Regions from separate parts of the Terriglobus albidus genome, predicted to be linked through region 2. Evidence: predicted binding sites of a transcription regulator. Region 2 holds the regulator's gene; the other holds the start of a gene.
What was found. The regulator LexA, encoded in region 2, represses DNA repair genes until DNA is damaged. The targets are predictions, from matches to a motif close to CANTTCGCTTTTTATTCGC.
Positions count from the first base shown of each region.

Region 1: FTW19_RS14450 (recombinase RecA) is a predicted target of LexA. The motif match lies at 2,838-2,856, and genes of this name have one in related genera.

Region 1 covers NZ_CP042806.1:3,694,039-3,698,908, forward strand. Annotated here, with positions in the region: gene FTW19_RS14440 (DNA polymerase III subunit alpha) at 1-309, opposite strand, end outside; gene FTW19_RS14445 (DNA polymerase Y family protein) at 302-1,828, opposite strand; gene FTW19_RS14450 (recombinase RecA) at 1,810-2,835, opposite strand; gene FTW19_RS14455 (MGMT family protein) at 3,183-3,470, shown strand; gene FTW19_RS14460 (RNA polymerase sigma factor) at 3,589-4,845, opposite strand; gene FTW19_RS14465 (YciI family protein) at 4,842-4,870, opposite strand, start outside.
Region 2 covers NZ_CP042806.1:4,045,948-4,050,817, forward strand. Annotated here, with positions in the region: gene FTW19_RS15950 (sigma-54-dependent transcriptional regulator) at 1-351, opposite strand, end outside; gene FTW19_RS15955 (HAMP domain-containing histidine kinase) at 351-581, opposite strand; gene FTW19_RS15960 (response regulator transcription factor) at 587-1,348, opposite strand; gene lexA (transcriptional repressor LexA) at 1,594-2,196, shown strand; gene FTW19_RS15970 (efflux RND transporter periplasmic adaptor subunit) at 2,429-3,637, shown strand; gene FTW19_RS15975 (DUF4097 family beta strand repeat-containing protein) at 3,674-4,582, shown strand; gene FTW19_RS15980 (HAD family hydrolase) at 4,813-4,870, shown strand, end outside.

The DNA of each region.
Region 1 (4,870 bases), 350 kb from region 2:
CTGGCGTGTCTCGCACAACAGAGGCAGACGCGCCGGCTCTGAACGATGCTGATGTGGCAGCCAGGTTGGGGGTGCGAGCCGCTGTCCGAAGGCGGCCGATGCGATCTCGGCTCCGACATGCGCATGGATATGGTTCTCGCTGGCGATCTTATGAAAGCGAGCCGATCCATAGAATCCGTTTCTATCGAGTAACGCTATTGCCGGCATATCTACTTCAAAGGCGCGCTTCGCCATTGCCTCCGGCGAAGATCCGCCTTCGAGGAAAGAAAATGCGCTTGCGGCATGGAGTTCTACATAACCGCTAGTCATAAAGCCCTACAAGAAGCCAGGATTTGTGAATAAGATCCTGGAGCACGCAGCCGTACAGCATTGATTCGTCATCGCCTCGTGCAATCAGATCCCATTGCTCCTGCCGCCAGGTCTGCTCATTCCACCATTCGCCGCCTGCAAGCCACGGCCCATAGGCATTCCGAACTGTATAGCGATGTCCTCGAAAGAAAAATCCTGATGGTCTTCCGGACTCGAGTGTGATGGTTAGTTGTTCCGGTGGGCATACGCGCCGAAGGCAGCCGTATGCCGTGCGGGAGATCTGCGTGGTGGCGTTGCCTGAGGGAATAACGAACGGCTCCATATGGAAACCGGGTGAAGTGTGCGTGTCATCGAGTACGGCGCGGCCGATGTTGTTATCGCCGACTAATGCCGTAATGCGCGCGAGCGTGACATCCAGCCGGCCGGGTTCAGGAAGCTGTGGAGAGAACAACCCAAGTTGGACTTTGCTGGTAGCTCCCGGCTCGGCGCGAAGACAGACTTTATCGATGGGAGCATTCGCAGGATGAGCTTCAAGATCGAGATGAAGCAGCTTCAACCACAGATGTTTATCGTTGGTAGGAATGCGAGGAGATACTGTGCGGCAGTGTGTTCTACCTCCTTCCAGATGAAGCTCAATCGTCACCGATGCGAGTGCGTAGACACGCATGGCGGCGCGGACGATGAGTTGTTCCAACATGATGGCTACACCGAAAAGCAGGGATTCAAGGTTGTCGAGTGGATAGTCCAGCTCCGCTGTTTCTTCAAGTACAAACGGGATATCGATAGGCTGGAAGAGATGAGGCAAGGTTCCGGTAGCCATCTGTTGCAGGCGTTTGCCATCCTGTCCCAGGCGGGCAATGAGATCTGTCTGGGGTAAGCCTGCCAACATGCCAAGCGTACGGATGCCCCATCGAGACAATGTCTCGGCATGCACTTCTGAGATGCCCAGGACGGATAAGGGAAGGGAAGCCAATGCCGCTGATTCTTGAGCGGTTGGGACGACAACGATAGCTGTCCTGGCAGGAAGCCCCTTTGCAAGCAGCATGCTCGTATGGAAGTTTCCGCTTACCGCCACCTGGGCAGAGATACCAAGCAATGCCACGCGCTGCCGCAAGGACCTGGCAAGAACTTCAGGCGGACCAAAGAGTGCTTCGGTTCCGGTGATGTCCAGGCAGCAGAGAAAGACATTCTCCTCTTCCTGTAGTTCAACGCGCGGAGAGTAGGTCCCTGCACACTCCAGAAGCGCGGTCTTCGACGCCGCTTCGGCAGATCTGGAACGGGACAGCATTGTTATGTTTCCGAAGGTATCCACTTCAACCTTCGTCATTCCTCGTTGCACACCCAACAACCGCGCTCTGGTGTTTAACGAGCACACCGTTTCGGCTGGCGGCTCGCCGTCCAGAACCACACACGGCTTCTCGCGCAGCTCCGGACGCAGACGTAGTAATGCCTGAGCAGAGAATTCCTTCACCAGCAGGCAGGCATACAACTCGCCGGAGTTCATTGTGCACCTGCCCATGAAGTTCGGCTCTGCCAGGAAGCCATACGAGCCGTTTGCGGTGGTTTGCGCATCGACACGACATTGTTTGCCGGTTGCGGGAAGCGTTGACGCAATACCTCGATGCGCGGCCGCATCCCGCTGAATACTGTGCGGGCTTCAAGGATCGGTTCGGCATCCAGCAAGCGCAGTTGCAGCTCCGATCCACTCTTCGCGCATGGATACTGGGTCAGCAACAGAATGCAGGCTTGCGTCTTTTCCGCAGCAACACGATAGCGATGCCACGTCGATAGCTCAATACGTGCCACGTATTGCGGCGCGATACCTGCGAGATCGAGAACAATGGCGCTGAAACCTCCAGTCTGCAAAAGCAGATCAGTGGTGCGAAGAGCGCGCTCAATCGCGTCGTAATGCCTGGCACGGCGCTTTCTATACGTGATGGGGTTTGCCGGCACAGATTCGCCTAGAGCCGAACGGTTTGTCTTTGCCTCAGTGATCTCCACAGGTTCGGGCAATGGAGCTTTTTCCGTGAAAAGCCCGGCCATTGCTTGGGAGAGTCCGCGGGCCTCGGTTCTTGGATGAGGACCAAATCCTCCACCATGCAGTCCTTTTTTCGGAGAGCCAGGGATGAAATACTTCGGCGGCAACGTTACAGACTTTGCGGTCTTCGTAGAGGTGTCTGCAACGTCAGCACAGCGGACCCATAGCAGGCGTCCTAAGTCCACTCCGATGGCAGCAGCAGAGGCAGGATGAAAGGCATTCGCCGAGTCGACCCAGGCGCACACCTTATTTGCCTCTGTCAACTGCGCAAGGAACGAGAGAGCCACTGAAGTTCGTCCGCTACATTCAGCTCCGACCAGTTCCGTCAAAGCTCCCAGGGGAAATCCTCCTCCCGACAACTCATCTAACTCAGCCAGGCCCGTGGGTATCTGGGGCCGGATAAGCCTGGGAGCCGGCGTCAAAGCAGAGGGAATCTTCCGTGCTAGAGCTGACTCAACCTGCAGTCGGATTGTGGAGGCGAGCGGCATAATGTTTCGCCTTATATTCGCCCTTGCCGGCTGTGGAAGGCAAGCGGAATAAATTCAGGAATGTGGCCGTGGTTGCTATCTATCTCAAAGCAAATAAGATGTTTATCAGGCAAGTTGAGACTGCAATTGTCGGCTTCAGAACTGACTTTGCAGTCGGTTTGATTTCGCAGCAGAAACAGACAAAGCCTAATACCTGGTAGAGAGGAAACATGCGCTCTGGTGGAAAGCCAACTCGAAGACCGACGAGATCATCCGGGATCGATCAACTGTCTATACAGCAAGCTAAAAAGAGACTTCTTCGGGACGCATCACGCCCGGAGGAGCAGCGCGACCGCGCGTTTCGGCTGATGATTCTTTCTATTCCGCCTGGCAAGGTCAGCACCTATGGCAGAGTCGCCGCGGCGGCTGGCTATCCACGCTACCATCGTGCCGTGGCTCGGCTTCTACGTACAGATCCGCCAGATGATCTGCCGTGGCATCGCGTGCTTGGCGCCGGAGGCGCAATCAAGCTGCATGGAGAAGCCGCACGGGAGCAGCGCTCGCGCCTAAAGCTGGAAGGCGTCCGCTTCCTCGGAGAGAAGGTGGATATGGAACGGCATGAACACACCTTCAAACCCTGGGAGGTCTACGAGTGAGCCTTCGGCATTCGCTCTAGATGTGGAGCCTCAGGAGGTTATTCCTGTTCAAGCCGGAGCGTGCAGCGGCGTTTTCATTGCGGAAAACGCCCATAGATGCGGAAGCCCTACTCTACACCTACAGGGAAAAACGCTCTAACCTATCCATTAGTAATTCTTTCTCTCTGCTGTTTTGTGTCATGTCGATTGCGCGCTGGATCTCTTCACGGGCCTCGGTGAATCTGCCCAGCTTGAGAAGCAGATCGCCACGAATACTTGGAAGCAGGTGATAGCCGGCTAACGCAGGTTCAGCAGAGAGTGTATCCAGTTCGGCCAGTCCGGCGGCTGGTCCTCGTTCCATCCCGACAGCCACCGCCCGATTCAGCGCCACAATTGGGGAGGGACTGATCTGGAGTAGCGCGTCATAGAGGAGGACGATCTGCTCCCAATTGGTTTCCTGGGGAGTGCGGGCGCGTGCATGACAGGCGGCGATCGCCGCCTGCAGCGCGTAGTTTCCGGCGCCACCTCCTAACTTCTTCGCTTGATCGAGTGCCGTTATTCCTCGTCTGATCTGCGCGTAGTCCCAGAGAGATCGATCTTGTTCCAGCAAGAGAATCGCTTGCCCATCCCGTCCTCTGCGCGCAGCGGTACGTGATGCCTGCAGTTCCATGAGCGCCAGAAGACCATGGACCTCAGACTCCCCGGGCAGAAGTTCCACGAGTATTCGCCCTAACCGTAATGCGTCGTCACAGAGTGCGACCCGCATCCATTCCTCGCCTGAGGTTGCCGTATATCCCTCATTGAAGATCAGGTAGACGACCGAAAGTACGGACTCAACTCTTCTGCGCAGCTCATCTCCACGCGGAGTCTCAAAGGGAACGTGGGCTTCGGAGAGAGTCCTCTTGGCGCGAAAGATCCGCTGGCCCAGGGTCTTTTCCGGCACCAGGAAAGCCCGGGCAATCTCGACTGTGGTGAGTCCGCAGATCAGCCGCAACGTAAGTGCGACTCGTCCTTCAATCGCGAGGACCGGATGGCAGGCAGTAAAGATGAGGCGCAGGACATCGTCGTCGATGACCTGGTCCAGGGCGATGTCCAATGCTTCGGATAGCCGTTGTTGTTGGAATTCAACTTCCCGAGCGATCTCTCCGTGTTTCTGGTCGAGCATTTGTCCGCGGCGTAAATAGTCGATGGCGCGCCGTTTGGCCGCCGTCATCAGCCATGCCGCCGGCTTTTCCGGGATACCTTCTTCCGGCCATTGCTCGAGAGCTGCGACAAGCGCGTCCTGCGCCAGCTCCTCTGCAAGGCCGACGTCGCGGGTGACGCGGGCAATCCCCGCGATAAGGCGGGTGGATTCGATCTTCCACACCGCCTCAATCGTCTGGTGGATGTTGCTCATGCTTTGACGGCCGAGGTCTTCGTCA
Region 2 (4,870 bases):
CTCTGCTGCCCGTAGGACATGCAGCAACTCATGCCGCCGTGGGCTTCTCGGTCCGTCTCCCACCGGTGCACCATCGGCACGCAGAATATCGACCGATGGAAATGCCTGACGTACCCAAGCGATAAATCCATCCACTTCCAGGTCCGGCAACCAGTTGTCGACAATAAGAGCTTCCGGAATATGCTGCTCCATGCTCGCCATCGCCTCTGCGCCGCCGGAAGCGGCCTCCACCTGCCAACGCAGGCCCTCAAGCGACGTAACCCATCGAAAACGCCGGTCTCCGTCTGCGCTGACAACAACGGCATGGCGAACGGATACCGATCCGTTCGCCACCCTAGTTTCAAATGGCATTATTTAAGGTCCCCTGGCCCGTCTTGCATCGCTTCTCGAAGCTGCTGCCGCATCCGCATTGCGATGCCATTCAAGCGTTCGCATTCCGTCAGACTGTCGGCTATGGCGCGACGCATGCCTTCCTCGTCGCCCTCCATCTCTGCCAACTCTAGACGGCACTGCAACGCCGTCAGCGGTTGGCACAGGTCATGCAGCATCACACTCAGTTCCTGCACCTGTTCACGATCCATAATTGTCACGCGTGTCGCAATATCCGTGTTGTACTACCGGCGGCTACGCTCTGTGAACCTGATTTTTCCGGAAGGCCACCGAGGAATGACATATTCCGTAACCGATAACCCTCGCCGCGAACCGTTTCAATCAACGCAGCGCCATCCGATACCCCTTGCACGGTCAGCTTCCGGCGCAGGTAGTTGATGTATACGTCCACAACATTGGTCCCAGTATGGGACGTTGTCCGCCAAACACCCTTCAGAAGCTGTGCACGGGAAACGGCCTTCCCCTTATGGAGCAGGAGGTACTCGAGCAGGGCATATTCCTTTGAGGTCAGCTCTACTTCCACGTCGGCCACGCGCACCTGACGGAGCATACGGTTCACTTCCAGGACACCGTACTTCAGAAGCTGATCGGGTACGTGCTTCTTCCGGCGCATCACAGCACGGCAGCGCGCTGTTAACTCATGGAAGCTGAATGGTTTGAGCAGATAATCGTCGGCTCCGAGATCCAGACAGCGCACCCGCTCTTCGACCTGAGTCCGCCCGGTCAGTACAAGTACGGAAGTGTGGGGCATCCTGCGGTGTACTTCCTCAAGCAGTTGAGCTCCATCCATTTTGGGCAAACTCAGATCCAGAACGACAAGCTCCGGATTCTCTTCCATTGCGTGATGGAGCGCGGCTTCTCCATCCTGTAACCACTCGACTTGATGACCTTCTTTTTCAAGTCCCCTCTTCAAGAGCATTCCAAGGGCTTTATCGTCTTCCACCAGCAGAATTCCCATTTGTTTCTCCAATTCACTGACTAACCTAGCGAAAAGCTAAAAGTTCCGACTCTTGCGTTCGTTCACGTCTTTGCAGATAAGACTTATGTACCTACCTTGATTCGTGCACAGGGGTAACCGCAAGCCTGCGTTACCAGGACTTTTTTGCCGCAGCCCCAAAACGGGAATCTAAAGAGGAATTTAGCGAGTTACTTCCTAACGTCTTCTCTGTTGCGATTCGCTTTTTATTCGCTAAAATGTCAGACATGGCAATTACCCGGCGGCAAAAGGACGTTCTCGACTTCCTCACCTCATTCACGCAGCGTTGCGGATATTCCCCTTCGTATGAGGAGATCGCCAGCGGCCTCGGCGTCAATTCGCTTGCCACCGTTCACAAGCACATCACGAACCTACAGAACAAAGGTTTGTTGCAGCGTGCACACAATCGCAGCCGTTCGATCGACGTTCTACCGGCACGTTCTTCCAAGAAAGGTACCGATCGCCTTCCACTGTTAGGCCGCATTGCCGCTGGACGGCCGGTGGAAGCAGTCGAGACGGCTGAAACCATCTCGCTCAGCGATATTCTTGGCAACCGGGAGGTCTTCGCTCTCGAGGTCCGTGGCGATTCCATGCGGGACGAACATATCGTCTCCGGCGACTATGTTCTGGTTGAGCGTACCCGCACCGCCCGGGAGGGCGAAATTGTCGTCGCTTTGGTGGACGGTACTGATGCCACCCTAAAGCGGTTTTACAGGGAAGGCAGCATGATTCGCCTACAACCTTCAAACTCCGAGATGGCGCCGATCTTCGCCCCGGCGGCCGCGGTAACGATCCAGGGTAAGGTCCTGGGCGTGCTACGAAAGTACTAGAGCATTTTTCCTGTTGCTGGGTATCCCGGGAGGAGCGTGCAGCGGCGTTTTCATTGCGGAAAACGAAAACGCCCGTAGATGCGGAAACCCTACACTACGCCTACAGGAAAAATGCTCTAACCCACCAGGCCGCCTAAGGGCGTGTCCTCTGTTACCTAACTTTCAGGGAACCAATCTCCTATTTCGCGCGTACTCCCTTCCGTAACCACCCCACCGGAGGATCAGGAGTATCATGGCCGCACCCCGCAAATCCAAGCGCAAACTGTATATCTGGGGCGGCATTGCCGTCGTCGTTCTGGCCGCGGGCCTTACGTTTGCCATCAAGGCCTCCGGCTCCAGTTCGAAGATTGATGCTTCCCAGTTGTCGAAGGTGGAACGCGGCGACATCGCTCGCTCTGTAGTTGCCACCGGTAAGGTTCAGCCCATCGTCAAAGTCGAGGTCAAATCCAAGGCCTCCGGCATCGTCACTAAGCTTTTTGCCGATATCAACCAGCCGGTCAAGATCGGCCAGCCTCTTGCCCAGCTCGACCAGCAGGAACTTCTCGATCAGGTTGCCGCCCAGAAGGCGCAACTGACCGCCGCAGAATCCAACGCTCGGGCCGCCGCCGCCGCAATCGAGTTCGACAAAGTGAATGCCCAGGCTCCTGATCTGCCCAACTTCAAAAACACTTACGAACGCGCTTTTGCGATGTCCAAGCAAGGAGTTGTCAGCCAGCAGGCGCTGGATGATGCGCAGCAGAAGTACGCTGCCGCCGCCAATGCGCGCGATAAAGCTCTTGCCCAGATCACCGTTGACACCGCCAAATTGCACCAGGCGGAGGCACAGGTTGCGCAGGCTCAGGCATCGCTCAAACAGCTTGAAGAGCAGCTCAGCTACACCAACATCGTCTCTCCGATCGACGGCATGATCCTCTCCCGGGATGTAGAGCTCGGCAATGCCGTCAGCTCCATTCTTGTGATGGGATCCACCGCCACCCTGGTCATGACCCTGGGCGATACAACCCAGGTCTACGTACAGGGCAAGGTCGATGAGAGCGATATCGGCAAGGTTTACCTGGGTCAGCCTGCTCGCATCCGCGTGGAAAGCTTCAAGGACAAAGTCTTCAACGGCAAGGTCACCAAGATCGCTCCGTTGGGTGTCGAGAAGGACAACGTTACGACCTTCGAAGTACGGGTATCGATCGACAATCCCGGCGGCGAGTTGAAGGCCAATATGACCGCAAACGCCGAGGTCATCCTCGAAGAGCACAAGAATGTGCTCACCGTTCCGGAGCAGGCTGTTATCTACGATAAGCAGCGTAACGCCAGCATCGAGATCCCGGACTCCAAGGCAGAGAAGGGCCGCCGGAAAGTCCCCGTAAAAGTAGGCATCTCCAACGGCACAAGGACCGAGCTTCTGAGCGGTCTCAACCAGAACGACCAGGTCATTCTGCAGCAGTAAACTGCGTTTTATCGTGAAACCATAGAGGGAACAACCATGAAGATCCTTCGTACTCTACTTACCGCAACCGCACTCGCAGCCGTCGCCGTACTCGCCACGGCTGAGGACTTTTCCCGTACCCTCACTGTCTCCGGGTCGACCAATGTCAGCGTCTCCACTGGTTCCGGATACGTCAAGGTTGTTCCCGGCTCGAATTCGGAGGTTCGGATCGTCGGCCACGTTCGCGCCGGCTCCGGAGGATGGTTTGCCGGTAATGCCGACGAGCGCATCCGCCAGATTGTCGCCAACCCGCCCATTGTTCAGTCGGGTTCCAGCGTTACGATCGGTCAGACTCAAGGCAATAACGATCTTTACCGTAATATCGTCATCGACTACGACATCAACGTTCCGACCGCGACAAATCTCCGGGCCAACTCCGGTTCCGGTTCCGTCATGATCGGCGGAATCATGGGAGCAGTTACCGCCAATACCGGTTCCGGTGACGTTCAAGTCTCAAATATTGGCTCAGATGCGAAGCTGGAAACCGGCTCAGGATCGATCCGCGCCGACGGAATTCATGGTTCAGCGACGCTTCAGACGGGCTCTGGTGACATTGAGCTTCGCCAGTCGGCCGCCGGCGACGTGCGTGCCCAAACGGGATCCGGCTCCCTCCGGATCCACGGTTTCAACGGAGGTCTGCGGGCTGGAACCGGATCTGGAGATATCGAAATTGACGGTACGCCGTCTTCCGACTGGAAACTCGAGACCGGATCAGGCTCGGTTCGGCTTACCGTGGGGAACGCCAAGTTTTCCCTTAACGCATCTACCGGATCCGGAACGGTGCGCGTAGCGCAGCCCATCCTGATGCAGGGTACGCTCAATCGCCACCATGTCCTTGGCGCCGTCAACGGCGGCGGACCTGTAATCAAAGCTGAGACCGGATCAGGAGACATCGAAATTCGCTAACAGGTTTAACTTCCTTACCGCGGCGGAGAGTGCAGACTCCGCCGCTCTTTTTTTAAGCCAGGCTAGAGCATTTTTCCTGTAGGTGTGTGCAGGACTTGTGCACCTATGGGCGTTTTTCGCAATGAAAACGCCGCTGCACTCCCCTTCCGGAATACCCAGCAACAGGAAAAATGCTCTAGGACGCCCTAGGCTTGCGCTGCACCTTCCATGCCTTGCACACTCTAGAGAGAATGGCTCTACCACCCCCCTCCCAGCTTCGTCTCCTCGTCTTCGATCTCGACGGAACCC